DNA from 4 places in the Peribacillus sp. V2I11 genome. Region 1 is predicted to be linked to each of the others. Evidence: riboswitches for the same ligand, from Rfam matches in the RefSeq annotation. Region 1 holds a riboswitch; each other region holds the start of a gene.
The links. A riboswitch is a leader RNA that binds a small molecule or an ion and turns the genes downstream of it on or off. The one in region 1 is predicted to bind S-adenosylmethionine.
Positions count from the first base shown of each region.

Region 2: it holds a riboswitch for S-adenosylmethionine, as region 1 does, so the genes downstream of both, QFZ73_RS22890 (bifunctional homocysteine S-methyltransferase/methylenetetrahydrofolate reductase) here and QFZ73_RS24385 (YezD family protein) in region 1, are expected to answer to the same signal.
Region 3: it holds a riboswitch for S-adenosylmethionine, as region 1 does, so the genes downstream of both, QFZ73_RS15550 (ABC transporter permease) here and QFZ73_RS24385 (YezD family protein) in region 1, are expected to answer to the same signal.
Region 4: it holds a riboswitch for S-adenosylmethionine, as region 1 does, so the genes downstream of both, mtnK (S-methyl-5-thioribose kinase) here and QFZ73_RS24385 (YezD family protein) in region 1, are expected to answer to the same signal.

Region 1 is NZ_JAUSYW010000001.1:4,986,766-4,994,818, reverse strand. It holds gene QFZ73_RS24420 (sirohydrochlorin chelatase) at 1-89, opposite strand, end outside; gene cobA (uroporphyrinogen-III C-methyltransferase) at 89-865, opposite strand; gene QFZ73_RS24410 (DUF3906 family protein) at 885-1,100, opposite strand; gene QFZ73_RS24405 (nitrite/sulfite reductase) at 1,121-2,746, opposite strand; gene cysC (adenylyl-sulfate kinase) at 2,763-3,362, opposite strand; gene sat (sulfate adenylyltransferase) at 3,406-4,554, opposite strand; gene QFZ73_RS24390 (phosphoadenylyl-sulfate reductase) at 4,584-5,288, opposite strand; gene QFZ73_RS24385 (YezD family protein) at 5,470-5,613, opposite strand; SAM riboswitch class I at 5,785-5,893, opposite strand; gene ssuE (NADPH-dependent FMN reductase) at 6,174-6,707, opposite strand; gene QFZ73_RS24375 (TetR/AcrR family transcriptional regulator) at 6,918-7,505, opposite strand; gene QFZ73_RS24370 (SDR family NAD(P)-dependent oxidoreductase) at 7,678-8,053, opposite strand, start outside.
Region 2 is NZ_JAUSYW010000001.1:4,670,598-4,678,650, forward strand. It holds gene ligD (DNA ligase D) at 1-929, opposite strand, end outside; gene ku (non-homologous end joining protein Ku) at 1,081-1,923, shown strand; gene QFZ73_RS22885 (MOSC domain-containing protein) at 2,441-3,091, shown strand; SAM riboswitch class I at 3,202-3,300, shown strand; gene QFZ73_RS22890 (bifunctional homocysteine S-methyltransferase/methylenetetrahydrofolate reductase) at 3,407-5,251, shown strand; gene metH (methionine synthase) at 5,248-8,053, shown strand, end outside.
Region 3 is NZ_JAUSYW010000001.1:3,190,705-3,198,757, forward strand. It holds gene QFZ73_RS15525 (M1 family metallopeptidase) at 1-719, shown strand, start outside; gene QFZ73_RS15530 (hypothetical protein) at 926-1,108, shown strand; partial or broken gene QFZ73_RS15535 (IS110 family transposase) at 1,173-1,604, shown strand; gene QFZ73_RS15540 (serine hydrolase domain-containing protein) at 2,313-3,482, shown strand; gene QFZ73_RS15545 (MetQ/NlpA family ABC transporter substrate-binding protein) at 4,173-5,012, opposite strand; partial or broken gene QFZ73_RS15550 (ABC transporter permease) at 5,027-5,260, opposite strand; SAM riboswitch class I at 5,364-5,474, opposite strand; gene QFZ73_RS15555 (IS1182 family transposase) at 6,828-8,053, opposite strand, start outside.
Region 4 is NZ_JAUSYW010000001.1:4,634,768-4,642,820, reverse strand. It holds gene QFZ73_RS22715 (pyridoxal phosphate-dependent aminotransferase) at 93-1,265, opposite strand; partial or broken gene QFZ73_RS22710 (carbon-nitrogen family hydrolase) at 1,365-2,146, shown strand; SAM riboswitch class I at 2,218-2,371, shown strand; gene mtnK (S-methyl-5-thioribose kinase) at 2,450-3,652, shown strand; gene mtnA (S-methyl-5-thioribose-1-phosphate isomerase) at 3,667-4,713, shown strand; gene QFZ73_RS22695 (LCP family protein) at 4,892-5,779, opposite strand; gene QFZ73_RS22690 (lmo1851 family serine protease) at 5,897-7,354, opposite strand; gene deoD (purine-nucleoside phosphorylase) at 7,646-8,053, opposite strand, start outside.

The DNA.
Region 1 (8,053 bases):
GCTTGCATACAAACTTTAATAAAATCAATGGCTTGGGCTGAAGCTTCTTTAACACGGCTGCCATGGCAAATATATAAAATGGCTTCCATTAAAAGGCCTCATTCGCCAACAAATTTTCGGTTTGTTTTCCTTCAAACCATTTGATTTTTTCTCGTAAATTAACGACATCGCCCACGACTATCATGCAAGGATTCGAAATCTGTTCGTTATTGGCGGTTTCCACTACATTAGCCAAAGTACTGACAGCTGTTTTTTGCGTTTTTAATGTCCCCCAATGAATAAGGGCTACAGGGGTCTCTGGACTTTTTCCATGATCCAAAAGTTTTCCTTGAATATATGGCAGGTTTTTAACACCCATGTAAATGGCTAATGTATCGATTCCTTTTGCAAGGGATTCCCACTTGATATTATCCTCTTCATCCTTTTTCCGATGACCGGTAACAATTGCAAATGATGAAGCGTGGTCCCTATGTGTAACTGGAATTCCCGCATAAGCTGTAGCGGCAATTCCAGCCGTAATTCCTGGAACGATTTCAAAGCTCACACCACTTTTGGCAAGGGCTTCCGCTTCCTCCCCGCCTCTCCCAAAGACGAATGGATCGCCGCCTTTCAAACGGGTGACTATTTTTCCCTTTTTTGCATATTTGACCAGGAACCGATTGATGGTATCCTGCTGCAATAAATGATAATCCGGCAGTTTACCGCAATTAATCAGCTCTACACCGTCTTTTGCATAATTCAAAAGTTCTTTATTGACAAGTCGATCATATAAAATGACATCAGCTTCTTGAATGCATTTTAATCCTTTTAATGTAATTAAATCTGGATCTCCGGGACCGGCTCCTACTAGATATACTTTCCCCATTTTTGCAACCTGCCTTCCCTTAGAGAATTGTTTCGAATTCCGATAAAACGAAACCTGCTCCATTTTTAATTTTCCTTTTTTCGTATAATGAGATGTCATCCACTTCAGGCATTTTCAAAAAATGTTTTTCCAGCTCGATATCAACAAGTTCAAAAGCCTTTTCATCTGAATCGGCAACAATGATGACATGGATCGGTTTTTCCTTGATAGTGACTTCGAAACGGTATAGATTCATGGATTTCTTACCTTCCCCTATTAAACGGCCACTTCCGTTAATATATCATCAAGCTTACTTTGTAACTGGGATATCCCTACCCTTTCCACAAAATCAAGAAAGGTTTCGGATAGAAGTTTTGTTTCTTTGAAAAATAGGATCAGTTCTTTCAGAACATGATAGAGCTGTTCGGCTTCCACTTTTCCTTTAAGTTTTTCATTGAACTTCCCGCCCTCATTCAGCGTTCCTCCGACGTATATTTCAAAAGCCTCGACCATCTTTTTATCCTGGTTTTTCATTTTTATGCCTTGAAGCCCAATTTCGGCGATGGCTCTTTGACCGCAATTATTCGGACAACCCACCATATGCATCCTTACAGGTACATCGAGATCTATTTCCTTGTCCAATGATTCAGAAATGGTCCTCATTCGGTTTTTTGTTTCAACGAGTGCCAGGTTGCAATACTCGATGCCTGTACAAGAAACAGAATAACCAATGAATTTTTTTGGTTGATATGGAAACTTTTCAAAGATGGATTCCTGCTTTAATTCCTCAAGTTTTGCATCCGGCACATTTGGAATGATAAGATTTTGAGAATTACAGTTGCGGATTTCACCATTTCCATACTTTTTCGCAAGTTCGGCAAACTCGATCACCTCGTCTGGATTTAGACGACCAACTGGTATATTGACTCCAACATAGTTCAGACCATCTTGTTTTTGTTTATGGATGCCGTAGAAATAACCTGCATTCCATCCCTTCACCGCACTTTCACCCTTTTCAGGAAGCGGACCGGTGTACTCCAGCAATTTTTCCTTGAATTGTTCAGGACCCCAATCAGCGACAAGGAATTTCAATCGCGAGCGATGACGTTTTTCACGGTACCCAAAGTCACGGAAAATCGTCGTGATGGCGGCCGCTACTTCGACTGTTTTTTCGGGTAAAATGAATAAGTCAAGTTCTTCTGCCAGCATCGGAACGGAGGATAGCCCACCGCCTACCTTTACGTGAAAACCAACTACCGTTACACCATCAATTACTTTAGTAGCTGGATTGAATGAAACACAGTTGATTTCAGCATTTGAAGCATTATGGATATTAGCACTTATCGACATTTTGTATTTCCTAGGAAGGTTCGAATAGTCTTCGTTAAGGCGGAAATACTCAAATACATCATAAAGTACCTCGCGTGTATCAAAAAGTTCGTCAGGGTCGATGCCTGCCAATGCATTCCCGATGATATTACGTGTGATATCACCACATGCACCGGCCGTAGTCATTCCAACCTTTTCCAAACGGTTTAAGATATCCGGGACTTGTTCGATGGTCAACCAGTGGAATTGAATGGCTTGACGGGTTGTAATGTCATATACATCCCTCCCATAATCTTTAGCGATGTTAGCTAGAGTTATCTGTTGATCATAAGTCAGGATACCTCCGGGAATAACGACACGCATCATCCAGTAACCTGCTTCTTTTGGCCGTTGCAGGTATAGACCTGCCCACTTGAACATATCCCAATTCTCTTTAGGGATGGATTCAAAACCATTTGCAGCGTAATGTGGAATATCATCGAATATCTTCAATCCGTCTTTTTCCAATTTCCAGATTTCCGTTTTATTTTTAGCGATTAGTGGATTTTCCGACCAAAATTTCTCGTAAACCATTACATTTCCTCCTTGATTAGATCGCTTTCTTTGCTGTCAAATAGCCGATTACCTGTTCAACGCACTCTTCAATGCTGTATTGGTCGGATTCTAAAGTGATTTCCGGTTGTTCTGGTTCTTCGTATGGAGAGTCGATTCCGGTAAAATCCTTAATGATTCCTTTACGCGCCTTGTCATAAAGACCTTTTGGATCACGCACTTCGCACTCTTCGATCGGACACTTTATGTATACTTCAATAAACTCCCCTTCATCGAGTAAATCTCGTACAATCTGCCGATCTGCCCTGAAAGGTGATATGAAGGCGGTCAATACGAACTGCCCACTATCCACGAATAACTTGGAAACCTCACCGATTCGCCTAATATTCTCGGTTCGATCCTCTTCAGAAAAACCTAAATCTTTATTTAAACCGTGGCGGATATTATCACCATCCAAAACATAACTTCGAATATTCCGATTATATAACTCTTTAGCGACCGCGTTCGCAATCGTTGATTTTCCAGAACCCGAGAGTCCTGTAAACCATAGAACTGTGCTTTCATGCCCGTTCTGCTTCCGGCGGAGCTCCTTGGTCAATGACATTTCATGCCAAGTGACATTCGTACTTTTACTCATATAATAATCCCCCTCTTCATGTAATCCTTCAATTTATGTCCAATCAGTTATAAACTTCATTCTTTTTTAGACCTTTGATCAACACCTCGATGACTTCTTTACGGCTAAAGGTAGCTGGAGGAATTTCTCCATTACGCAACATTTCCCTTACCTTCGTTCCTGACAGGATGACATGGTCTTCCTTGTCGTGCGGGCAAGTTTTAGCGGAAGCCATATTGCCACATGCTTTACAGTAAAAACTATGTTCAAAGAATAATAGCGTGATCCCTAACTCATCTGCGTTAAAATTCCCAAAGATTTTTTGAGCATCATATGTGCCATAATAATCGCCCACACCAGCATGATCACGTCCGACGATAAAATGGGTGCAACCATAATTTTTACGGACCATCGCATGGAAAATGGCTTCTCTAGGTCCTGCATAACGCATGGCTGCAGGGAAAACTGCAAGGGACACGCGATCCTGGGGATAATATTTTTCAAGCAGCACTTTATAGCTTTCCATTCTTACATCTGCCGGAATGTCATCGGATTTAGTGGCACCTACTAGAGGATTTAAGAATAAGCCGTCGACAATCTCTAATGCTGTTTTTTGAATGTATTCATGTGCACGGTGAACTGGGTTCCTCGTTTGGAAACCGACAACCGTTTCCCAGCCTTTTTCAGCAAAAGCTTTCCTTGTTTCGACTGGGTCCAAATAATGAGCTTGAAATAGCGGACGCTCTATTCTCTTGATCAACTTTATTTCCCCGCCGACATATACATCCCCGCGGTTATATAAATTTTTCACTCCAGGATGCTTCTCATCATCCGTTTGATATACTAATGTCGCTTCCAATTGCTTATCTGGGGTGTAAATATCGGAAACGGATAGAACCCCGTATGTTTCACCTTCATGAGTCAACGTTACTTCTTCACCTATAGTAAGGGTTTCTGCCGTTTCTTCGGTCAAAGGCAGCGTAATCGGGATGCTCCATACATGCCCACTGCTAAGCCTCATATCCTTGACCACTGTCTCATAGTCACTTTTTGTAAAGAATCCTTTAATCGGACTGTAGGCACCAGTGCCTATCAATTCAAGATCACTTAAAGCAATTTCATCGATTTCGATGGACTTTGTTATTTTACTAAAATCATATTTTGGTTCCCAAAGATCGATTAATGTTCCTCCGTGCGGTAAACTGATTGTCATGCTAATTTCCCCCTATGGTTTCTATTTATTTAAGATAAATGCAATCCGCATTCCGTTTTTTGAGCTCCTTGCCAACGGCCTGAGCGTAAATCATCTGCATTGAAGGCAGGTGCCGTACACGTTTTACATCCAATGCTCGGATATCCATTATCATGCAGGATATTATATGGAAGTCCGTTTTTGTGGGCGTAGCGCCAAACATCTTTCCACGTCCATTGTATAAGTGGACATATTTTAACTGACTTGAACTTATTATCCTTATTGATATACTCGGTCAGAGCCCTTGTTTCAGATTGCTCCCTCCGCAGTCCCGAAAGCCAGGCTGTTGCCGTTGAAAGCACATCGGTAAGCGGAATGATTTTACGGATGTTACAGCACTTATTGGAATCACTAAGCCATAATTCATCCCCATACTCCGCTGCTTGTTCCTCAAGCGTCAAGGCAGGTTTCTTCATTTCGATCGAAAGCTTTGGATATCGCTTTTTCACTTGCTCGATCAATTGGTAAGTTTCCTCAAAATGAACATCTGTATCAAGGAAAACTATTTTTGCCGAAGGATTGACCTTCGCCAATAAATCCGTAAGCACGATGCCTTCAATACCAAAACTACAAGCATAAATCAGTTTGTTTCCATAATGGTCATTCGCCCATTGCAGAACTTCCAAAGCACCTTTTGTCTCACTGTCTTCAGGAAATACAGGTAAATCCCCTGTGTTGAAATTGTCATAGTTTATTAATGCAGCCAACTTTGTAGCCCCCTCTAAAAACTTGCTGTATCAGGTTAGAGTAACTGTTGATCGATACCCGTTGTAATCTTCCTCAGTTTTTATGATTCTAGGAAAAAGAGACGAATCTAACCAATACTCTCCTTATATCAGTTAAACCCGCCTCTAGTTTTTCTAGTCAGCAGATACCTTATTTAATTCTTAATTTTTCATTTCTTTCCATTTGAATGATTTTACCATCCTGGACAATAAGTGTAATGGATCCATATTTCATTGAATTAAGCATTTCTTGAAGTCGTTCAAATATTTCTTCAAGCTGATTCTCTTTATCCAAACCAGTTCCTCCTTTAAGAAAATCCGCGAATATTTTATTTTCAACGCTGATTAAATGAATTTCTTAGATTTATATAATTCCATACAACCTTACATTGTTATGGTTTACCTATAATTCTTCAAAAAAACAAAAATCTTTCCATGATGGAAAGATCCCAAGGTAAATATCTTTACCTTATCTTCCAAAATGATCAACATTTTGTTGGAGGTAGCACCTTGCATCCATCATGCAGGTTGCTGGACTTCAAAGGGCCAATTCCCTCCGTCGCTCTGGATAAGTTTTATTATTTTAAATATTAACATATATTTAATCCTTGTCAATGGAGTTTTCTTATAAAATAACTTGGTTTAATATTATGGATGAACTGTTACTTTTATACACACTATTCAAATTATGATTTTATGTTCATATAAATACGAAAATAGACTCTTCTTTTAAGATAAGGTCTCCAAAAAATTAAGTCTATTTTCATAAATAAGCCTATTATTGACGCCTGTCATTACTTGAAAAAATAATTTCTCGAATTCCAGTCCTTTTGTAGAAGGGAATACTTGAAGTCATTAATTTCTTAACTGTATCGCTTCTACAAATTCTTGAACTTGACTCTGGACGCGATCAATTAAATGCAAATCATTAATCGGGTTTTCTGAATTCTGTTTATCTATTTCCTTATCAACAAAATAAATGCCCTGCATCGGCTCGCCTTTTAATATTGAAATTAATGGTTTAAGCGCATAGTCAATCGCCAATAGATGCCTGTTACTTCCACCTATCATGATTGGCAGCACTGGCTTACCCTTAAAAGCACCTTCTGGCAGCAAATCAATCAAGGCTTTCAATACACCTGTATAAGAAGCCTTATAAACCGGTGAACCAATAATGATTCCTCTAGCTGCTTTAATTCTCTCTGAAAGCTTTAAGATATCTTCGCTATTGTATTTCCCTTGGAATAAATCATCTGCTGAGAAATCCGTAATTGAGAAATAAGCTGTGGTAAATCCTTCGTTTTCGACTAATGATTGAATATGTTTTAGTGAAATGTCCGTTCTTGATGGAATAGCAGGACTTCCTGATAAAATTACGATATCGCTCATTTAATACCCCTCCAATGTTACATGATTTCCAGATAAAATCTTCGTAAAGCATTTCGTGCAATATGCATTTATCGTAATAGTCTGAAAAATATAAGTCAAATCTTACACTCGGGTTTAATAAATTCACCAGTTGACTTCATAGACTCTGAATGAAAATAAAACGGTCATATTTGCGGCTTGATGCTCATGCCCTTCAATATGACCGTTTCATTATGTATGATTTTGTTTACCATGAATACCATATACTAAAAGTTGAGCAATGCTCTTAATTCGTTCAGAAGTAAAATATGGTTCCTTTTTTTGTTGATGGATCTCATAATGTGTAGATAATGCCAATGTGAAAGAAATGATCCCTACATTAAATAGGACAATATCAGAGATATATTGTATCTCTCCGCTATCTATTCTCTTCTGTATTTCAATATGCTTGGCATTTGGCTTGAAAATCTGATCTACATATTGCTTTGAAATATCTTGATCGAATTGTGTTTCCCTAAATAATATCGAAAACTGTTCTTTATTTTCAAGAATTTTTTTTATCATGGTGCAAACATGATTCTCCACTAGATCTTCCGTAGAGAGATGGCTTGTCCCATCTTCATATTCCTCTTTTTCATTAGGGGTAATCGTAGCCAATAGCAAATCTTTTTTGCTGTCAAAGTATTTGTAAATAGTAGCTTCGGAAACATTGCATGCTGAGGCAATTTCATTCGTTCTTGTCATGTCAAAACCTTTAGTGGCAAAAAGAGTCCGGGCTACATTTATGATTCGTTCTTTGGTTTGCTGCCCTTTTTTCAAAATATCAACCTTCTTTTTTAAAGATAAGACCGTTTGACCAATCTATTTCCCATGATATCCCGATGGTTTCAATCGGTCAATATTACCTTTGATCTATTAGAATTCAATATTCCCATTTATCATAAATAGAAAACATCGTCTGATTGGGACGATGTTTTTCTATTTAAGAAAATCACTTAAAAGATGCATAGCCATCATCGACCATGACTACACTTCCATTGATCGCATCCGCTTCCTCTAACGATAATAGATAGACGGCATTTGCAATGGCTTCTGGCTTAATTAATTTACCGCGCATTTGACTTGCATTCAATTTATCGATGATTTCCATATCTTTATAGCCTTGAATGATAGGAGTATCAACCCCTCCTGGCGCAATGCCCACTACCCGTATACCATAAGCACCCAATTCCAAAGCTGCTGTCTGTGTCATCATTCTTACAGCGCCTTTAGTCGCCTGATAGGCAAAAGTCCCATGGGAAGCTAAGTAGCCAAACACAGAAGCGGTATTTATAATGACACCCTTGTTACCTAGCTCCTTCATTTTC
Region 2 (8,053 bases), 320 kb from region 1:
TTCTCCCAGGTGCATTCGTCGGGAGACGTTTGTAAAAGCCATTGCGAAAACTGAGGCTCACGCAATTCATTTTCCTCATATACGTGTAAGAATTGAACTTCGATGCAAATGGATGGATGGATAAAATAAAATTGTGCGTCTTCGTCTGATGCATTTTGCTTGATCAGTTCATGCAATATTCTTTTATCTTGAGCACTCAGTCCATTTTTAACACTTCCGATTTTCGTTACGGCACCTTCTTTGAAAACTGCGAGGGAGACGTAACCATTTTCTTTGTGCAATGCTGTAATGAAACAAGAAACGGTCTTCCAATTTTTCACCTTAATCCAAGATGAAGTACGTTTTCCTTCTTGCCAAGTACCTCGAATTTCCTTGGCGACAACCCCTTCACCATCTAATAGGGTGACCTTATTCAAGGCATTATCCAAAACGTCAAAACTCTCTATTAATTGTATCAAAGCCTTATCGCTGGGATCAGGCGGCATAGAAAAGCCAAGTTTTGCCCCCATATTCAACATCAATTCCCTTCTTTCTTCCATAGGTTTAGCTGCTACGTCTTTTCCGCTGATGCGAAGCAGGTCAAACGCTATAAACCGGCATGGGGAAAAGCGGGCTTTTTCTGAAATTAAGGATTGTTTCCCAAGGCGTCCTCGCCACTGTATTTGAAAAAAGTCCGCTTTCGCCTGATTGGTAAGCCAGACCAATTCTCCATCTATCTGAAGCGGGAGATAATCTTCCAGGTCCAGATCTTTGATGTAAGCAATGATTTCTGGGAATTGTGGTGATAATTCCTTCTCGTTCCGACTCGAAATGTTTATGGTATCGGAGTCTATCGATAAAATAGCCCTAAAGCCGTCATATTTGACTTCATAACGCCAATCCTTGGAGTTGGGGGCTTCGGGGTAATAGGTTGGCAGCATCGGTTTCATTTTTGTATTTACCTCCGCAAATAATTGATTAACATTATTTTGCCAAAAAAACGAAGTGTTAGAGTTGGCAATTGTTTTTTCGGTTTTTTTTGAACAAAGTGGAATAATAAAATTGTTCTTCTCTTTAAAAATAAGTTATGAGGTGACGAATATGCATACGATGTGGAAGGGGAGCATATCATTCGGTTTGGTGAACATTCCGATCAAACTTCATGCTGCAACGGAGGATAAGGATATTTCTTTGAGGACGTTGCATAAGGAATGCCATTCACCGATTAAATACGAAAAGGTTTGTCCGGTATGCCAGAAAGAAGTGGGGAAGGATGATATAGTCCGCGCTTTTGAGTATACAAAGGGAAAGTTTGTTGTATTGGAAGACAATGAACTAGAACAACTGAAAAAACAAAACGAAGAAAAAGCCGTGGAAATCGTGGATTTCGTTAAAATTGAAGAAATAGATCCCATTTATTTTAACCGGAGTTATTACATGTCCCCTAATGACGGAGGGATAAAAGCTTATTCCCTTTTGAGGCAGGCCCTCAAGGAGTCGAATAAAGTAGGGTTAGCGAAAATCATCATTCGCTCTAAAGAACAAATGGCGGTAATACGAGTCGTTGATAATACCTTGGTGATGGAAACGATCCATTATCCGGATGAAGTCCGCTCCACAGCGGATGTTCCGAATATCCCTGCCAATGATACCATTGTAAAAAAAGAAATCGATACCGCCGTATTATTGATAGATCAATTAACGACTACTTTCGATCCGTCAAAATACACCGATGACTATCGAACCGCGTTACTTGAATTGATTGAATCAAAGAAAACGGGACAGACGGCGATTGCAGCCAAAACAAAAGAACCAGTTTCCAACAATGTAACCGATTTAATGGAGGCATTACAGGCATCCATTGACCGTACGAAACATGATGAACCGGAAAAGAAAAAGACGACCCGAAAGAAAGCGGCACCGAAAAAAAAGAAACAAGCTTAAACAGGAAGCTGAGCGGAAGACGCATGATGTCGCTCGGCTTTCTGCTTGTTTTAGCAAGGGGTTTTGCCTTCTGATAAGGTAATGAAAGTGACTTAACAGGGAGAGAATTACATAGGGAAGGAAAAGTACAAATAGGTAGGTGGATCACGATGCAAGGGACTGAATGGAATTAAAAGAAAATGATGGATTGAAATGAAGGCAAAAAAATTCGCTCCCTAAAGAGCGACAATGAGGAATTCAATCGTGAAAATCAACATATAGGCGAACGGTTGTAGTTTTCGACTATATATTGTGTTCATATTCTACCATATTTAATTCTGAAATAGCAACAAAATTACTGAAACTAACCTATGAATTTTTCTGGAAATCAATGATATTTTGCCCACTTAACCGCGCATGTGGCTTTTGCATATTCAGATTTGCTATATTCTTATAAAAACTACAGAATAAAATGGATTTTTAGTATAATTTATACAATATGAGTTGATATAAATTAAATATGAATGGAAGATGCAAAATGGAAAATGGAAAAATCAAATCACTTCATGCCGGGAAGCCGAAACATGAAATTTTTTCGAATATCGATATCTTTTCAGCCATGGATAAACAAGCACAGGATAATGTGACAGTGACTAAATCAGGCATAATTGGTGATGGGGTAGGTAATGTAAAGTTCCATGGAGGTCCTGATCGGGCTTTGTGTTTTTACCCCTTTGAGCATTATTCATTATGGAATGAAAAATTCTCTAAAAAGCTGGATCTCCCTGCATTCGGTGAAAATTTAACCATAGCGGGGATGAGGGAAGAAACAACTTATATCGGCGATATTTATCAAATAGGCGATGTGATTGTTCAAATTAACCAGGGGAGGATTCCTTGTTCGACCATTTCCCACTTCAATCAAGAACCTAAGTTTTTGGAACTCGTGCTGAAAAAGAGTTTCACTGGTTATTTTGCAAGAGTACTTCAAGAAGGAACGATAAATAAACAAAACGAGATCGTGCTAATAGATCGTTTGCAAGAAAAAATTTCAGTTCATTATGCAGCAGAGGTAATCCTTCATAAACGAGATGGGCTTGAAGGCGCAAACGCTTTACTTACACTAGACTCGTTAGCGGAAGACTGGAAACAAAGGATCTTGAAGAGGGTTCAAGCTGTAAAAGATTGAATGATTTTTGCAAAAGTGAAAAAAATGTTGATCAGGTATTGAAATTGACAGATTATTAATGTAAATTAAATATAATCAAATTTTGAAATCTTATGAAAATTATATAAATGATCTTATCGAGAGAGGTGGAGGGACTGGCCCGAAGAAACCTCAGCAACCAGCTTAGGCAAAGGTGCTAAATCCAGCAAGCAGAGCTTGATAGATGAGGAGAATGTTTCAAAAAACCTTCTTCTTTGAGAAGGTTTTTTTTTTCCTTTTCTCTCATACTCTTAGAATACGACAAAAACATGATTGTTTTTGAGAGAGGGTGTAATGATGAATTTTCGTAAAGAAGTGAAAGAAAGAATGCTGGTTGGGGAAGGGGCAATGGGGACCTTATTGTACTCAAATGGCATCGATCAATGTTATGAGGAATTAAACTGTACGAACCCAGATCAAATAGAGTCCATCCACCGTGATTATTTGGAAGCTGGTGCAGATATCCTTCAATCGAATACATACGGTGCCAATTTCAACAAATTGAAACGGTATGGACTTGAGGATGAAGTAAGCAAAATCAATCGCCAGGGAGTCATTCTTGCTAAAAAAGCGGCAAAAGGTAAGGCATACGTCTTTGGTACCATAGGGTCACAGCGGAGTATCAGGAAATCGGATTTAAGCATGGAAGAGATAAAACGGGGTTTTCGTGAACAGCTATACAGTCTGTTGATGGAAAACCCTGATGGGATTCTCTTGGAAACATTTTATGATTTGGAAGAACTGGAAACCGTCCTGCAAATCGTCAAAAATGAAACTGGACTGCCGATCATCGCAAATGTTTCGATGCATGAACTGGGTAATCTTCAAAATGGAATCCATTTAAATGAAGCCTTTCAAAAACTCGAGCAATTGGGTGCCGATGTTGTCGGTGTGAATTGCCGTCTCGGTCCACATCATATGATTCGGGCCTTGGAAGAAGTGAGTTTGCCAAAGCAAGCATCGATTGCCATATACCCTAATGCCAGCCTCCCGGATTATGTGGATGGAAGGCTCGTCTATAAAGCTGTACCGGAATATTTCGGTTCAAGTGCCCTAGAACTTCGTGAGCAAGGTGCTGCAATCATAGGAGGGTGCTGTGGAACGACTCCCCTGCATATTCAAGCTGTAAAGAATGCGATTAGAAGTTTGGCTCCCGTGAAAGATAAAGTTACGAAATTCCGCGAAATAGAAAAAATTGAAGTGAGCGATAGAGAATTGGAACTTCCCCTGTACGAAAAGGCCAAAACAGAAAGGACGATTCTTGTTGAACTTGATCCACCGAAAAAGTTGGGAATAGAGAGCTTTATGATTGGTGCTGAGGTTTTGAAAAAAGCAGGGGTCGATTCCATTACATTAGCGGATAATTCACTTGCCTCACCAAGGATATCGAATGATGCACTGGCTAATTTACTGAAGAACCAATTGAATATAAAGCCGATGGTGCATATAACATGCCGTGATCGAAATTTGATTGGCCTGCAGTCACATTTAATGGGTCTGCAGACAGTGGGGCTGAACGAATTATTGATCATCACTGGAGATCCTTCAAAAATAGGGGATTTCCCGGGTGCCACTTCTGTTTATGATTTATCTTCGTTTGATCTAATAAGTATGGTCAAACAATTTAATGAAGGTCTTTCCTATTCCGGTCAAAGTTTGGGTCAACGGGCAAATTTTAAAATTGCGGCAGCTTTTAATCCCAATGTGAAATATCTGGATAAAGCCGTACTGAGGATGGAAAAGAAGATTGCCTGCGGTGCTCAATCCTTTTTGACACAGCCAATTTATTCGGTGGAGCAGATCGAGGAAGTATATGAGGCTACAAAACATTTAGATACCCCGATTTTCATCGGTATCATGCCCTTGACAAGCACACGGAACGCCGAATTCATCCATAATGAGATCCCAGGCATCAAATTGCCTGATAATGTTAGAAGGGCCATGGCTTTAGCGGGGGATGACCCTGTAAAGTCAAGGATTGAAGGGGTCAATATCGCGCGAGAGCTAGTGGACGCGGCAAGGGAAAAATTCAAGGGCATATATTTAATCACTCCGTTCCTTCGCTATGAAATGACGGCTGAACTTACGAAATATATTAGAAAAGTCGATAGTAAACAGACATCAGAGGTGGAAAGTACATGAATAAAAAAGCGATTCAAGATCAGTTAAATTCTAAGATTCTCCTTCTTGATGGGGCGATGGGAACCATGCTTCAAGCGGAGAATTTGACGGCAGAGGATTTTGGCGGGGAACAATTCGAGGGCTGCAATGAATATTTATCACTGACGCAACCGGAAATCATCCAATCCATCCATGAAAAATATTTAGCGGCGGGTGCAGATATCATTGAAACAAATACCTTCGGAGCGACGAGCATCGTTCTTGAGGAATACCAAATAAGCACGATCGCCTACAAGCTTAATAAAATTTCAGCTGAGCTTGCCGTTAAAGCATGTGAAAAGTATTCCAATGATGAATGGCCAAGGTATGTAGCTGGCTCGATGGGTCCCACTACAAAAACGCTTTCCGTAACAGGGGGAACGACTTTTGATATTTTAACCGATTCTTACGAAGAACAGGCACGGGGTCTCTTGGATGGCGGGGTGGACTTGCTATTGGTGGAAACCTGTCAGGATATGCTTAATGTCAAGGCTGCCTTTTCCGGAATCAAAGCAGCATTCGCTAAAATAGGAAAAGATGTGCCAGTCATCATATCAGGAACAATCGAACCGATGGGCACGACACTTGCTGGCCAGTCCATAGAAGCTTTTTATTTATCGGTTGAACATATGAAGCCCGTTGCTGTCGGCCTTAATTGTGCAACAGGGCCGGAATTCATGATAGACCATATCAGGACACTTGCAGATATATCAAATAGCGCCATCAGTTGTTATCCAAATGCCGGGCTCCCTGATGAAGAAGGCCACTATCATGAGTCACCTACTTCCCTGGCAGAGAAAATGAAGCAATTTGCCGAAAAGGGATGGGTCAATATCATTGGCGGATGTTGTGGTACGACACCAGAGCATATTAAAGAACTTTCCAGGGTCCTCGAAGGCATGAAGCCCCGTGCAATTACGGAAACAGCCCATGGTCATGCCGTATCAGGCATAGAGCCGCTCATTTATGATGATTCAATGCGTCCTTTATTCGTAGGTGAAAGAACGAATGTTATCGGTTCCCGAAAATTCAAGGAGCTGATTCGTGGAAAGCATTACGAGCCAGCTGCCGAAATTGCACGTTCCCAGGTAAAAAAAGGCGCCCATGTCATTGATATCTGTCTTGCTGATCCTGATGGGGATGAGCTTGGCGATATGAAGGAATTCGTAGAAGAGGTCGTCAAAAAAGTGAAAGTCCCATTGGTCATCGACACTACGGATGAAGCCGTACTTGAACAAGCATTAAAACATTCACAAGGAAAATCGATCATTAATTCCATAAACCTTGAAGATGGTGAGGAGCGATTTGAAAAAATAGTACCCTTCGTCCATCAATATGGTGCTGCCGTTGTCGTAGGAACCATTGATGAAATTGGGATGGCCGTCGATGCTGAACGGAAATTGGAAGTGGCTACAAGGTCTGTGGATTTGCTCGTTAATAAGTACGGTCTAAACAAAAATGACATCATTTTTGATCCGCTGGTTTTCCCTGTAGGCACAGGGGATGAACAATATATTGGATCTGCATTGGAAACGGTGAATGGAATAAAGGCGATTAAAGAAAAGTTTCCGGAATGCCTAACGATACTTGGCATTTCGAACGTTTCTTTCGGTCTGCCAGCGAGGGGAAGGGAAATATTAAATGCAGTTTTCCTTTACCATTGTACAAAAGCGGGTCTCGATTATGCTATCGTGAATACAGAAAAACTTGAACGTTTCGCTCTGATACCTGAAGAGGAAGTGAAATTGGCTGAGGCACTCCTGTTTGAGACATCTACAGAAACTTTAGCGATCTTTACTGAATTTTATCGTGGAAAAAAAGCGGAGAAGAAGGATAATGGTGTGATCCTGCCATTGGACGAACGTTTAGGCAACTATATTATCGAAGGAACGAAAGAAGGATTGATTGATGATTTAAATAAAGCAATTGAGCGCGGTGATAGCCCTTTGGAAATCATCAATGGACCATTGATGGATGGCATGAGTGAGGTGGGTCGGTTATTTAATGACAACCAACTTATTGTCGCAGAGGTGCTTCAGAGTGCTGAAGCGATGAAGGCGGCTGTATCTCACCTTGAACCACTAATGGAAAACTCTGAAGATAGCGCTAAGAAAGGAAAAATCCTGTTGGCGACTGTCAAGGGAGATGTGCATGATATCGGGAAAAACCTAGTGGATATCATCCTATCGAATAATGGCTATGAAGTCATTGATTTGGGAATAAAGGTCGCACCGCAACAAATCATTGAAGAGGTTCGAAAACATGAGCCTACCATCATTGGTCTATCTGGGTTACTTGTCAAATCTGCACAGCAAATGGTTTTAACTGCACAGGATTTAAGGCAAGCGGGAATAGATACCCCAATTTTAGTGGGAGGGGCAGCATTATCACGTAAATTTACCGATTTTAAAATATCACCTGAATATGGAGGACCGGTTTTATATTCCAAAGATGCGATGGATGGTTTGGCTGTAACGAATATTTTACATGATTCTGACAAAAAAGTGGTGTACTTGGAAGAGTTAGTCGAGAAACGAGAAAGATCGAAAGCGAATGCCGCCATTGCTGCCAAGATGGAAAAACCTGTTCGTAAGCAGTCCACAGCTGCCCCTATAAGTGATGTTCCTGTTCAAAAACCGCGTGACATCAAGCGTCACGTCCTGAAAAACTATCCAATGGATGTCATCCAGCCCTATATAAATAGGCAAATGCTGATTGGTCATCATTTGGGGTTAAAAGGTAAAGTTACCGAATTGCTTAAGCAAGGGAATGAAAAAGCAGTGC
Region 3 (8,053 bases), 1.8 Mb from region 1:
ATTTTTATATTTCATTATTGAAGGAGCCGAATGTGATACAAAAGAAGACAGGTGACATTACAATAAGAGTATTTAGGGTTGATGAAAAGAAAGAATTACATAAAGAAATAAGTGAGATTGCTAGTGAAGCAATGAATTACTTTCAAGATACTATTGGACCTTATCCTCATAAGCAACTGGATATTATTTTAGATGAATTAGGAATGGAATATCCAGGTGTAGTAACAGCTGGTTCTATTTATAATCGTCTTGAAAGTCCTGAACATCTGAAGCGTACAGTCGTTCACGAAATTGCTCATCAATGGTTTTATGGGGTTATAAGTAATGATCCTTATCACGATGCCTGGCTGGATGAAGGTATAACAACGCTCGCTACTTTGTTGTTTTATGCAAATCAAGGTAATGATATTTCCTTTGATGAAGAGCTCTTTAGGGAATTTACTTTACCTGTAAACTTACCATTAGATAAATACTCTTCTAACGAACAGAGTAATTATATTTATGGAAAATCTGCCTCAATGCTCTGGAAAGTTTTTCGGAAAAATGGTGGGGAATTAAAAGCAGAAGATTTTCTCGAAAATTATTATGATCATTATCAATATAAAGAAGTAGATACTCAAGAATTTGTGAGATTTTTAAAATACTATTTGAACTTAAAAGATGACGTTTATTTTAAAGATTGGATTTTATTAGAGAATAACAACGGGAATTTAAACTAAAGTCATTTAATATATCTCATTTATTTTCTTTTCTTAATGAAATAACGGGTGCTTTAGCTGAAGATCAGAGCTGTCTTTAAGGTAGCTTTTTCTTTATGGAACTATCGGGGCGGGTTACTTGAAGAAGAGCTATGTTAAAAGCCCAACCAATGTTACTAATTTATGGTAACATTAAATTAATGAATTTTATTAGGAGAGCTAAAATTATGGGTATTATACTTTCAATTTTTTCCGCCATTATTGGATTATTTATTCTATATATAGTTATCGAAACAGCAGTAAGGAAAGGAATAAACAGTTCAATAATTGGTCAATTTATTGAAAATAAGTATGGAATTAAAGAAGATAAAAAGTCTTTTCTTGATGATGATTTAGATAATGATAAATAAATTGGATTTTTAAGCTAACGGGTGCATTAGCTACGAAATTTGGCACTAAAGGATTTGAAATAAGGATGTATTAAAACAAATACCTTTTGCCAAGAAGCTTCTTGCCATTAAGGGAATTAGTGAAATTTCTTTAGCCGGAATATTAGGTGAAGCAGGAGATTTAAGTGGTTTTTCACACGGTAATTCTTTACTTCGGCACGCTGGGTTGCATCTGGCTGAAGCAAGCTCTGGAAAGTGGAAAGGCCAAATTGTCATTTCTAAGCGAGGGCGGTCCAGGCTAAGGCGTTTCCTTTACTTAGCTACCATGAGCCTTGTGATGGATAACACGGAATTTCGAGCCATTCACACCCATAATGTTAAGGTGAAAAAAATGAAGAAAATGAAATCGATTATGAAATTGGTAGGTAAGCTAGCCAGGATATTTGTTGGAATAGCACGCAGAAACGAGTCTTATTGTGCAGATAAAGTTCAACCTATAACTGAACTGGTTGCGTAGTTTTAAAGGGGGATTTTTTAATAGGGTTCTCGAAGGGAACCTTCAAAAACTAATTTTCATAGACTTTTTCTTTTTACGAATGTTGGCTTATTCATAGGATTTCAAATATGTACGGAGTGCCAGATTTCTTGAACAAAAGGGCACCGACCCATCAGGATAGCATAACTGGCCTCCACCCCTTGGATAGGCATGACGAAGGAATGAGAGGGAAAGCTTCCAGGGGCGGCGTGGAGAATGTGCATTATATGGTAAAATATGGAGAGTTGTACAACTCCTTTATTTCACTATGCCTTCACAAAATCTTCATGTCCTGAAATCACTCCATTTAACCGTGAACTTATATTCAATGGTGATGAAATCCTGCGAATAAGCGAGTATTTGTGAGAAAATCATATTAAACTGAGGGAGTTCATCAAGCATATTGTATTCGAACTGTGCAATAAATACTAAACCATGAGAATAGAAAAATGATATTTAAATCTAATTATTGGGTTTTTATGGTAAAATGAGATAACTTTAAATCATATGTAGAAGAAATGGAACAATTCCTTATAAAAAAGCACATTGAAAATAAATATGAGAATGATGAGTATCAAGACGAAGCAGACGAAGACGAGGATAGTCATTTTATGCAAAGTATAGCTGTGTGATTAATATGGAACAACAAGCAACCACCTATACAATATTAATAGAGGAGAGGAATGCCTTATGAAAAAACGTAGTCAAATTACATTTGCAAGTCTGGCCCTATTAATAACTGGAAGTTCCCTGCTATACACATCGCCAACCTCAATTGCAAAAGTAGAGCCCACTCATAATGTATCTAGTTCGTTACAAACAAGCACTCAACGAGATCATAATTCCGTCAAGCAAGCAATGCGGGATACATTGCAACTTGGATTCCCGGGGATACTTGCTAAAACTTCCGAGGATGGAAAAACGTGGGGTTATGCCGCTGGGGTAGCGAATCTGAGCACCAAGAAACCAATGAAAACAGATTTTCGCTTTCGCATTGGCAGCGTGACGAAGACGTTCACCGCAACGGTTGTACTTCAATTAGCTGGAGAGAACCGCTTGAATCTAGACGACTCCATCGAAAAATGGTTGCCTGGTGTCATTCAAGGAAACGGATATAATGGTAAACAGATTACCATCCGGCAGATATTGAACCATACAAGTGGTATCGCTGAATACTCAAGGTCAAAAGACGCTGATTTTATGGATACAAAAAAATCGTATACGGCTGAAGAACTAGTGAAGATGGGGATTTCTCTGCCCCCAGACTTTGTCCCAGGAAAGGGCTGGTCTTATTCAAACACAGGATACGTATTACTGGGTATTCTTATTGAAAAAGTAACCGGAAACAGCTACGCGGAAGAGATTGAAAATCGGATTATTGAACCGCTAGAATTGTCGGATACATTCCTACCTGGCAATTCAAGCGTTATTCCAGGCACCAAGCATGCTCGGGGATATTCCCAACCAGACGAAGCAAGTGAGATAAAAGACGTTACTTATTATAACCCAAGTGCAGGTAGCTCGGCTGGAGATATGATTTCTACTGCTGACGACTTAAATAAATTCTTCTCTTCCTTGCTCCGTGGCAAATTACTGAAGGAACAGCAACTAAAACAAATGCTTACTACAGTTCCTACAGGAAGAGCAGGAATTGATGGATATGGTCTTGGAATCTTTGAAACTAAGCTTCCAAATGGTGTCTCGATATGGGGACACACAGGTGGCATTCTAGGGTTTTCTACTATTGCTGGAGGTACACTTGGAGGCAAGCATACGTTGGTCGTCAGTTTGAACAGTTTGGGTAGAGATAACAGTCCTAATCCTTTTAAAAATATTTTACTTGCTGAATTTAGCAAGTAGGCAAAAAGGAAAAACGGAAAAATTTTGTCATAGTTTTTATAGTTAAAAATATATCTTTCTGGTTCAAAAGCCCCAATTTACTTTTAAAAACAGTTAGCTATTAAGCAAGAAAAAGTTAACTCCTTCTTAAATAACGGTTAATGCATTAAAATGTTGCAAAAACTATTAAATTTCTAATGAGCGATGAAGTAGATTGGATTACAGGTTAGATTATTCATTCAGAAGGTGGATTTAAAAGGTAAATTAAACAAAAAAGGCTTTGGTTCTAGAACCTTTTTGTTGTATTAAATTCCAAGGATAGATATCAATTTGTGAAAGATTGTACTTAAACTAACGGGTGCGTTAGTTGTTTAGAAAAAGTAAAAAAAGTCGATTCCTTAACGTAAAGGAAATCGACTTTTTAGGTTGGAATTCTCTTAGTGTATAAAATTTCCGAAATGGGCGGTATAGCTGCTACCGTTCGTAAAAGGACATTTTTACAAAGCATAGAGCCCATCTTCAAAGATGGGTTCTATGCTTTGAGTTTAGTTAAGTATTTACGCGTTAAGTTTTTTGGTAGCTTCCAATAAGCTGCTTTTATGTAAACCAATTTTTTGCTTTTCTAGTGTATAGACATAGAAAAACCCCGAATAAGGGACCTTTTTCGAAATGTCCATTATTCGGGATATAGTTCATGAAAGGGTGGTTTTTTTATTTAGATACAGGTATGACTGCACCTTTATATTTTTCAGTAATGAAGTCTTGTATTTCTTTAGAGTGAAGTACTTCTACTAACGCTTTTACTGTCTCTTTATTTTCATCACCCTTACGTACAGTGATAATGTTTCCATATGGATTATCTTCACCCGATTCAAGAGCGATTGGATCTTTAAGCGGATCTAACCCTGCATCTAACGCATAGTTAGCATTAATAACAACCGCATCACCTTCGTTGTTATTATAAATTTGAGGTAATAGGCCACCTTCTATATCTGCATTAAAAGTTAAGTTTTTAGGATTATCTACAATATCATTAATAGTAGCTTCTGTTTTATTGAGGCCTTCTTTTAGCTTAATAACGCCTTCTTTTTCAAAAATAGATAGAATACGTCCTTGTTCAGCTACAGCATTACGCATAATAACTGTACCGTTTTTTGGAAGATCTTTTAAGCTATCATACTTTTTTGAGTAAATACCGATTGGCTCAATATGAATAGCACCCGCATTTACAAAGTCATAGTCTGGATTCTCTTTTAACACTGATTTAAGATATGGAACGTGTTGGAAATAATTTGCATCAATCTCTTCATCAGCTAACGCTGTGTTCGGTATAATATAATCTTGGAATGTTTTAATTTCTAAATCAATTCCCTTTTCCTTTAATAATGGCTTTGCCTCTTCTAAAATTTCAGCATGCGGAATGTTTGATGCACCCACAAGGATTTTCTTTTCTTTGTCTGAAGAATCTGATCCGCCGTTAGACGTACCGCAAGCTGCTAAACCTAATACTAATGCTGAGGAAACTGCTAAAGTTGATATCCACTTTTTCATAATTCATTTCTCCCTTATCGTTTATCTATTTTTGTTGTAAATATATCACCTATAAATTGGATGAAAAAAGCAATGACTAAAATTAATACAGTTGCTACCAATGTTATATCGTTATTATTGCGCTGAAACCCTTCAAGATATAACAAATTACCTAAACCATCTGCACCAATTACCCCAGAAATAGCTGTATAACCAACTAGAGCGATTGTTGTAACTGTAAGACCTGAAATTAATGCTGGGCGCAGCTCTTAGTAGGTTAGTTTGTCCGAAGTATACAGGGGAAAGGAAAGTTTTTTCTCCTCAAAAAAACCTTTCTACACATGAGTAGAAAGGTTGGTTAAACAATCCTTTCTCTCATCTTCCAAAGCACATTGCTTTGCAGGAATTGGCACCATTTCAGTTAATTAACTGACGGTTGCCGGGCTTCACAGGGCACAGTCCCTCCACCTCTCTTGATAAGAGTAAACATTATATTCAATTAAACGAAATAATTTAAATTCAGAGTGAATATAGTACGAGAGTGATCTTATCATGACCAAATGGAAGTGTCAATCACAAAATTGTTCAATTAATGTGAATTGACGGATGATTTCATTAAATGTTTTATTCCTGTAGCCTTTGCGATTGCTTGTTCCAGGTCCTCAATTAAATCATCGACATGCTTGATTCTAACGGACAAGCGTATAAGATCTTTTGTTTTATGGAACTATAGTAGATGGTTTTTCTAAGAAAGGTGAATTAGTTTCAGTAAATATTTTAAATAAAATAAAGCATTAACTGTTCCCATTTATCAGTAGAGATCCCACGCGAAATATAAGGGGCCGTGCATTTATGACAGTAACAACAGAGCAAAAAGACAATTAATTAAATTAATTGTCTTTTTTATCCTACTTGGAATGGAGAAGAATATGAAAGGATTCCAGGATTTGTAGAAATTTAAAACTTCCTGACCCCCATCTCCATTTAGGAAGTTTTTTATTTTTTTCTCAATCCACTATAAAGTCTTATTAAGCATTAAATATCCGTTGCGGTGTAGCGGAACAAACAGTTGTAACGGAACAAATAGATGAGATGTTAATAGTAAGATTACCCATTACCCTGTCATTAACTATCACTTGTCCGGTAACAGCATCAAAACTTCGTAACTCTGCAAATATAGGTGTAAATGGTTCAGCGGTTGTAGTAAATCTAATGAGTGAACCTAGGATAGAAGTTCTTAAAAACTCACTTATTTCTCCTCGAGTCTGACATGCTTGTCCGATTGACGATAATGTTTTTCGTTTATGCCCCTTGTCCTTTCCTTTATCGCAGCAGAATGACTTATCGCAGCTGGATGACTTATGGCAACTGAATGGATTATGACCGCAGAATGGATTATGACGGCATAATATATTTTGACAAAATTTCATATTTATCACTCCTTTTTCTACTATATATATGAGAAAAAGAAAAACATGCTTGTACAAATTTACTAAATTCCCTGCCTTTATCGTATCCGTCCTATTAGGCAATCTTATTAATAAGTATATTTCTAATGAATGTTTCGTAAATCGTTACTAAGTTGAAAAAGAGTTTGTGAAGGAATGGTCTTAAGTTAACGGGGGCGTCAGCTGAAGATCAGAGCTGTCTTTAAGGCAGCTTATTTTTATAGAGGGGGAGGATAGTTGAACAAGAAAATTAAAAAGCATTCTATATTGAATGCTTTCAGTTTGTAGACAAAAGGGGTTCGAAATTAAAAAATTCTGAACCCCTTTTGAAATTCCCTTTGAATTTTCGCCTAAAGTTAAGAGATTGGGGCTCTACGAGCCCACTATGTTAGGCCATTTTTGGACCTCGCCATGTCCAATTGGCCGTCTTCTTTAAATTAATGGCAGCGAAAGTAAGCATCGCCTGCATCGACAATTTTTTAAGTCCCCTTAAAGTAGTCCAACGCATACCATGCTTTTCTTTTGCATCTGCGAATACACGCTCAATCGTTTCTTTACGTTTTGCATATATAGGTTTTACATCTTGATGATGACGCAGATGATCTGCTTCTTCCACATGTGTTTGCCAGATATGCCGTGTCACCACTTTTTGACAGTCTTTGCTTTCTGTACACCGAGATAAAAATGAGCATGTTGTACAAATTTGTTTTGGCGATTTGTACTCGCGATAGCCCTCTTTATTTGTTGTTGAGTACTTTAAAGTTTCGCCCGAAGGGCAAAGGTAACAATCAAAATGTTCATCGTATACATAGTCCTGTTTGCGGAAAAATCCTTCTTTGGTGCGAGGACGTGTATAAGGTAAAGCCGGTATGATTTCTTTGTTAAATAGGTAGCTTGTAATCGCTGGTGTTTTATAAGCTGCATCTGCGGCAACGGCTTCCGGTTTTCCAACTTTCTCAATCACTTGTTCAACTAGTGGCTCTAAGATCTGACCGTCATGTGTATTTCCAGGTGTTACAATCGTTCCCAATACAAAACCGTTGCGGTCTGCGGCCGCGTGGAATGAATAGGCAAACTGTTTTGTTCGTTCATCTTTCACATAGTAGCCACTCTCAGAATCCGTTGTACTTTCTTTAATCTCTTTGGTCTCTTCTTTATCAAATTTATCTAGTGGAAAAGGCTTTTTTCCATGGTTTTCACGATCTTGATTGATTTCTTCTTGAAGACGTCCTTGATACGCTCGTGTTTCTTTACGAACGATTTTCTTTTCAAATTTCCGTTTATTCGCACTGGCTTTCACATGTGTGGAATCCACGAAAACGTGTTCAGCACTTATTAACTTTTTATTAGCAGCTGTCATTAAAATGCGATAGAAAATCTGTTCAAATAGGTCTGTATCTTTAAAGCGTCGCTCATAATTTTTCCCGAACGTAGAGAAATGAGGTACTTTATCATGGAAACCATAGCCTAAGAACCAACGGTAAGCCATATTGGTTTCAACTACTTCAATCGTTTTACGCATGGAACGAATACCGAAGGTATATTGAATGAAAGTCAGTTTAACTAAAATAACTGGATCAATACTTGGGCGTCCTACCTCTGAATACATATCTT
Region 4 (8,053 bases), 350 kb from region 1:
AGAATTTATTTTGTATTCTGACAGGTAATCCCTACTTTGTCAATAAGTTTTAACTATTTAAGGGTGAATAAATCGGATACGTCATTGCATCGTTAAAATAAGTTTAATGTACGTATCCGTTCCACAGCCTCTTTCAGCCGTTCTTCCGAAGTCAGTAGCCCTATCCTGACGTAACCTTCGCCAAATTCACCGAATCCATTCCCTGCGGCAACAGCTACGTGGGCATGCGTTAATAAATGGTCTGCAAAACTCTCGGACGTAAAACCTTTAGGTACTTTGAGCCAGGCAAAAAACGATGCCGCAGGAGCTTTGACATCCCAGCCGATTGCCCTTAATCCCTCAATGAAAACATTCCTTCGACCCTCGTACATCTGCACTAACTGCTCTACACAGCTCTGCGAGTCAAGCAAAGCGCTTGCCGCAGCTTCTTGTATCGCCGGGAAGAGACTCACATAAAGATGGTCTTGTAATAGTTCAAGAGCTTCTATTACACTCTTATTCCCCACTGCGAAGCCGACTCTCCACCCTGCCATATTGTATGTTTTCGATAGTGTGTATATTTCTATTCCTACATCCTTCGCTCCTTCCGCCTGGAGAAAGCTTATCGGTTTTTTTCCGTTGAATCCTATCGCCCCATAGGCGAAATCGTGGACCACGCAAATTGAATGCTCTTTTGCAAAGGAGACGGTTTCATCAAAGAAACTTTCAGTTGCAGAAGCACCTGTAGGATTATTGGGATAGTTCAAGAACATCATTTTGGCTTTATCAAGAACCTCTTTATGTATGTCTTTGTATTTCGGAAGAAAATCATTTTCTTCTGTCAAGGGCATCAGTTCGGTCTTTGCCTGGGCTAAAACAACACCGGAAAGATAATCCGGATAGCCTGGATCTGGAACAAGGATCGTATCACCTGGATTCAATAAACACTGCGGCAGTTCGACAAGACCTGCCTTTCCCCCGAAGAGAATCGCCACTTCACTATTCGGATCCAGCTTGACACCGTATTCACGTTCATAAAAGACGGCAGCAGCATCTTTTAAATATTGATGTCCCCGGAATGGTGAATATTTATGATTAATCGTTTTTTCAGCGGCAGACTGCAAACTTTTCACGATATGTTCTGGCGTCGGCTGATCAGGGTTTCCCTGGCCTAAATTAATGACATCATGTCCTTGCGCCGTGATCGCATTGACTTTTGCGACTAGTGAAGCAAAAAACTGCTTGGGCAGGGCCTGAAGCTGTCTGGATTTTTCAAATTGCACCATTTATACACCTTCTCTGAAATTTCTTGAAATTCTAGTCACAAATGATATATGTTTATCATAGTCTTGTAAAGCATTTTTTACATGTGGGGGTTTTAAAAGATGAAGTGGAAAATAGCTTGTATTCAAATGGATATAGCCTTCGGGCAACCAGATATCAATTTTCAGGTTGCAGAACAATGGATGGAAAAAGCAGCACGGTCAGACCCGATATCGTCATTTTACCAGAGCTTTGGACGACCGGATACGACTTGACCAGGTTAAATGAGATTGCTGATCAAGAGGCAGAAAAAACGATTGAATTTTTTTAAACACAGGCAAAGAAACACCAGATTCACATAATAGGCGGTTCCATTGCGAAAAAGACAAGCAAAGGGATCTATAATACCATGATCATCATCGATAAACATGGAAATCTCATTAAAGAATATGATAAGCTTCACTTATTTCAGTTAATGGATGAACATCTTTTCCTGCAGCCAGGAGAAAAAGATGGTTTATTTACTCTTGATGAAAAAATATGTGCTGGATTCGTTTGTTATGACATCCGTTTCCCCGAATGGCAGCGAGCACATACCGTTCAAGGCGCGGAAGTTCTATTCGTTACGGCTGAATGGCCAAAGCCGAGACTGGATCACTGGAGGGCCTTATTGATTAGCCGTGCCATCGAGAACCAAGCCTATGTTGTAGCCGTTAATCGTTCAGGTTCGGATGTCAATAATATATTTGCGGGTCATTCCTTGATTATTGATCCATGGGGGAATATCATTAGTGAAGCCGGAGAAGGAAACGAACTCCTGACAGGCACTTTGGACTTCAATAAAGTTACGGAAGCCCGTAATAAAATACCTGTATTCGAAGATCGCCGCCCTGATTTTTATTAATTTACCCATTGACAAACTATTTAAAATGTTGATATTATTTTCCCGAAGATTAAAATTTCAGAAAACATTTACTCTTATCAAGAGCAGGCTGAGGGATAAAGGCCCTATGAAGCCCAGCAACCGACTGTAATACCATTGTGAAATGGGGCGGATTCACCGCCGGATTATAAAATCCACAGAGCACGGTGCTAATTCCACCAGAATTCATTTTCTGGAAGATAAGAGGTCCGAAGCCAAAACTTCTGCCTCTTTCTATATGAAAGAGGCTTTTTTATTCTTATTTTGAATCTGGAGGGGAAAAGAATGACTCAAAACCGTTCAAATTTTAAGAGATTGACAAACGAAACAGCTATAACCCTTGCAAAAAAACTTGGGTTGGTCAATGCGGATGCAAGTTTAACATGTAAAGAAATCGGCGATGGAAACTTAAATTATGTTTTTCATATTACAGACACAGTCACAAATAAAGGGATAATCATCAAACAAGCGGTCCCTTATGCCAAGGTACTTGGTGAAAGCTGGCCGCTGACATTGAAAAGGGCGGCCATTGAAGCGAATGCGCTGATTCATTTCAGAAGTTATTGCCCCGAATTCGTACCGCAAGTCTATTATTCGGATGAACAGCTTGCCATCACAGTCATGGAGGATTTATCTCACTTGAAAATCGTTAGAACAGGATTGATCGATGGCGATTCATATCCATTTCTTTCACAGCATATTGGTGAGTATGTTGCGAAGACGGCATTTTATACATCCGATTATCATTTAGAACCATCTGCGAAAAAGGAAGTGGCCCGACATTTCACGAATCCGGAACTCTGCAAAATCACTGAGGTCTTTATTTTCACGGATCCATTTTTTGAGGAACTCCCGGGAGATTTCGAGGTGGAATTGACCGATGCCGCCAAAAATATATGGAATGATCAAGAAGTGATACTTGAGGTCGCTAAGCTGAAACAAAGCTTTGAAACAGAGCAGGAAGCCTTGCTTCATGGAGATTTACATACTGGAAGTATATTTGCAAGTGAAACTGAAACAAAGGTTATTGATCCGGAATTCGCTTTTTATGGGCCAGTTGGTTTTGACCTTGGTCAATACACCGCCAACCTTCTCTTCCAGGCAATTATACGAAATGGCGCAGGAAAGGAAGAGATTTTCTCACACCTTCATGAATTTTGGAATGCCTTTGAAGAAACCTATACCGAATTATGGGAAGGCCAAAATAAAAGCCCATTCCGCCATGTTAAGGGTTATCTGCCTTATTTACTGACAAAATTCAAAAAAGATGCATTCGGTTTTGCCGGCTGTGAACTGATTCGGAGAACCATCGGCCTTTCCCATGTTGCCGATTTAAACATCATTGAAGATAAAGAAACAAGGATCGCTGCCAAAACGGAAACATTGGAAATTGGTGCATTTTTAATTAAAAAACGGGAAGAATTGGATGTTCCAGCTGTCATTGAAGCGTTGAAGCAACGTACACTGCCATCTTATTCAACCATTTAAAAGGAGACCTGCACATGACTACACTAGCACCCTTACCATATTCGGTACAATGGGATGATACCCATATTACATTATTAAATCAACAAGCCCTTCCTTCCCTAACTGAATTTATAGAACTTCATTCTGTTGATGATGTATATGACAGCATTTTGTCTTTAAAAGTTCGCGGTGCCCCAGCTATTGGACTGACGGCAGCATTTGGTGTTGCACTTGGTGCCAAACAGGAAACAACCGCTGAATTAGGGGAATTCAAGAAAAATGTAACGGGGCATATCGAAAAACTCGCCTCTTCTCGGCCAACTGCAGTCAACCTTTTTTGGGCTTTAAGGAGGATGGAGAACACCTTGCAAGCTGCGCAAAGCATTTCAACTGCCAAGGAAGCACTTGTATCGGAGGCTAAAGCAATCTTTGCTGAAGATGAAGAAATGTGCAGGAAAATAGGGGAACATGGTTTATCCTTATTCACTAGAGGAGATTCCATTCTAACGCATTGCAACGCTGGGGGAATTGCCACAGCTCGGTATGGCACAGCCTTGGCTCCCTTCCACCTGGCTAAGGAAAGGGACTTTCCGCTAAAAGTGTACGCCTGTGAAACCAGGCCTGTCCTGCAAGGGGCGCGTTTGACTGCTTGGGAATTGATGCAAGCCGGGGTTGATGTCACCTTAATTTCTGATAATATGGCTGCCCATACGATTCACCAGAAACGAATAAATGGAATTATCGTCGGGGCCGACAGGATTGCGGCTAATGGTGATACAGCCAATAAAATCGGGACATTGGGATTGGCCATATTAGCCAAGCACTTTGGTATCCCTTTTTATGTGGCCGCACCATCAAGCACATTCGACCTATCTATCGAATCCGGCACATCCATCCCGATCGAAGAACGGAATGAAGCGGAAATCACCTTCATTCAAGGTGTAAGGGTCGCTCCGGAAAACGTGAAGACTTTCAATCCAGCCTTTGACGTTACACCGAATCATCTAATTACAAGCATCATTACCGAAAATGGCATCATAACACCGGATTTCATCAAAAACATTCCGCATTTTGTTAATTGATCCAGGCTCCTTTATTGGAGATAAAAAACGAGAAGGATTTCGTATCCCTCTCGTTTTTTAAAAATGATCGATTATGATTATTCTTGCGAGGTATATACTACAATAATTTAAGTGAATTCGAACATATTCACTTAATATAAGGATGTTTTCGATAACAAATGAGAATTGGAAATTCTTATTATTTTGAAAAGAACTCCTGAAGTGCCTTCTTATTTTTAGTGTAGTCCATTTCCAAAACAGCTCCGGACTGGGGATATATTTCATCTTTAAAGCTTCCCCCCACTGGAACCCTTAAGGTTTCGACGGTGTCCGGTGTATGGAAGACTATTTTTGGACCCATTTCCATTATTGTTTTCAGTCCAATATCTGTATCCAAGTACGAGAGTCCTTGTTCGATGATACTAGGAAGGGCTGCCATCCCTTCGAAGGATGAGATTTGATTTATAAACGCTGTTTTTAATTGAACCATTACTTCTTGTTGACGCTCTACCCTTCCAAAATCACTTTCATCGTCATGTCTAAAACGGACATATTTCAATAGTTCCTCACCATGTAAAACATTTTTACCTACGCTTGCCTGAATGCTCATATCATCAATGATTTCCTGATCCACATTCAGCTCTACACCATCAGGTGCAAGTAAATCGACCATCTTCACAAAACCCTGGAAGTCAATTACCGCTACATGATCGACCTTGACATCGAAATTTTCCTGTATCGTTTTCTTGAGCAGTTCCCGTCCACCATAATAATAAGCTGCATTTATTTTGTTGTATACTGATTTATTCCCGGGGATTTTCACATAACTATCACGCATAATGGAAGCGAGCTTCAGTTTCTCCTGCTCAGGAAAGTATTTTGCAAGGATAATCGCATCTGATCGAGATTTTTGCTCTCCCCTTGTATCAACACCAATTAACAGAAATGTTTTTACGTTTTCCTGGTTCTCTTCTTTGGTTAGTTTTTTTTCCGTACCTGCATTTCCATTTTGTTTGGGTAAAGGGGCATAGGTGCAGCCTGCCAGAATCAAGATCAATAGATATATGAACAATACCTTTTCTTTCATTAGTTCACCTCATTGGAAAATTACCCCTATTCTCTGCCTAATATTGGAATACTATGCATTAAACGACAAAAAAGCCTGCAACGATAATCGTTGGGCAGGCTTTTCGACCAAAATCATTTATTTGATTTCTTTCTTTAATACTTCTACCGCTTTTTTCACTTGTGTGTCGTTCTTAAGGATTTTCTCACGGATGACCTGCATCAATTTCACGGTAGTATCACCTTTAATGGTGCCAGTTTCTTTAATTTTTTGTTCCCTTTGGAATGCTATGACCGCATTCGTGGTTGCTTGATCAAAGAATCCATCTATCTTACCTGGATCATGGCCTGCTTCCTTCAGCATCTCTTCAGCTGCTTTCACTTCACTCGAAGAATCGGATGCTTTCAATTCCTTATCAGGCGAAATGTACGGAAGGCTGGCATAATCAGGAAGCTTCACATTAATATCCGGCTTAATCCCTTTTTTATGAATCCAATTGCCTTCAGGAGTCAACCATTTAGCTGCCGTATATTTGAAGTTAGATCCATCTTCAAAGTCTTGGGCAGTCTGCACTGTCCCCTTCCCAAATGACTTGACACCAATCAATGGAATGTCCGCAGACTCACTGACAGCCGCTGCAACGATTTCAGAAGCACTGGCACTTCCATCATCAATCAACACGACTACCGGGATTTTCAGTTCTCCATCATTCTTCGATTTATAGACATCTTTTTTCCCGCTGCGCTCCTCAACTTGAAGGACCACTTTCCCATTAGGTACGAACAGGCTTGCCATTTCTATAGCTTGGTCAAGAAGTCCCCCTGGGTTTCCCCGCAAATCCAATACGAGACCCTTCATATCCTTCTTCGACATTTCTTCAAGCGCCGTTTTCAGCTCTTGGACTGTATGTTCGGAAAAACTGGTCACTTGAATTTTTGCAACTCCATCATCCAGCATTTCCGCATATACCGTTTCAATCGGAATTGTATCCCGTTTAATGGTGAGCTCAATCGGTTCCGACTCACCAGCTCTTGAGATGGATAAATCCACTTTCGTTCCCTTTTCGCCCCTGATCTTCAAGACAGCTTCAGAAGAGCTTAGTCCTTCAACGCTTTTACCGTCCACACTTAAAATGATATCATTCGGTTTTACCCCTGCTTTTTCTGCTGGGGACCCTTTTATCGGTGAGACGACCATGATTTGATCATCCTGCTCCTGAATCTCAGCACCGATTCCTTCAAAAGATGAAGAGATGCTCTCATGGAAACTCGATGCTTCCTTTTTATCCATATAAGCAGAGTAGGGATCATCCAATGATTTGATCATTCCATTAATTGCCCCGTCAACCAGCTTATCTTGATCAATCTCTTCATAATAGTTATCTTTTATCGTATCGTATGTAGAATACAGCTTTTCAAATTCCGAATGTTTATCCGGTGCTAATGACTCTACTTTTTTATCTCCAAAGGTCAAGGCTATTGTAGTAATCCCTGCAGTTAGAAATATGACTAAGAAAATCCCCATAATGAACGTAAACTTCTTTATTTTGATGAATTTCCCTGCCTCTTTTGGCTGTTTTTGATTTTCTTCTTCCACTGAAGCCTCACCACTTTCATTCTTCATGACGATAGATATAAACGATTTCTTTCTATTTTATCAGCTTTCATGCCAATCGAAAAATAATAGTTATCAAAAATAACAACTTATGTCCATATGTATTTTTTTTACCCCTCCGTAAACGTTAAATATAGAGAAAGCTCTAAGGGCAACAGGCATCTCCTGACATTACAAAAATACGGATACCAAGGAATAAATGAACCTGTATCCCGACTGTCATTATACAGCATCACTCTTCCTGGTCACCCGTCTGTCATTTACATCCAATTATCAGTCCTGGATAGCTGCTTCCAATGCCACTTCAACCATTTCGTTAAAAGTTGACTGGCGCTCATCCGACGTCGTTTCCTCACCGGTTAAAATGTGATCGGAAATGGTTAATACAGATAAAGCTTGGCGGCCAAATTTAGCAGCAAGCGTGTATAGGGCTGCTGATTCCATTTCTATCGCAAGTATTTGGTATTTTGCCCATTTTTCCAATTCACTATTATCGTTATAAAACTGATCGGCCGTAAATACATTACCGACCTTCAATTGCAAGCCTTTAGCCGTGCCGGCGTCATAAGCTTTTCTTAGTAATTCGAAATCTGCGGTTGGGGCAAAGTCCACCCCGCCGAAAGTCATGCGGTTCATTTGGGAATCGGTGGAAGCACTCATGGCAAGGATCACATCCCTGAC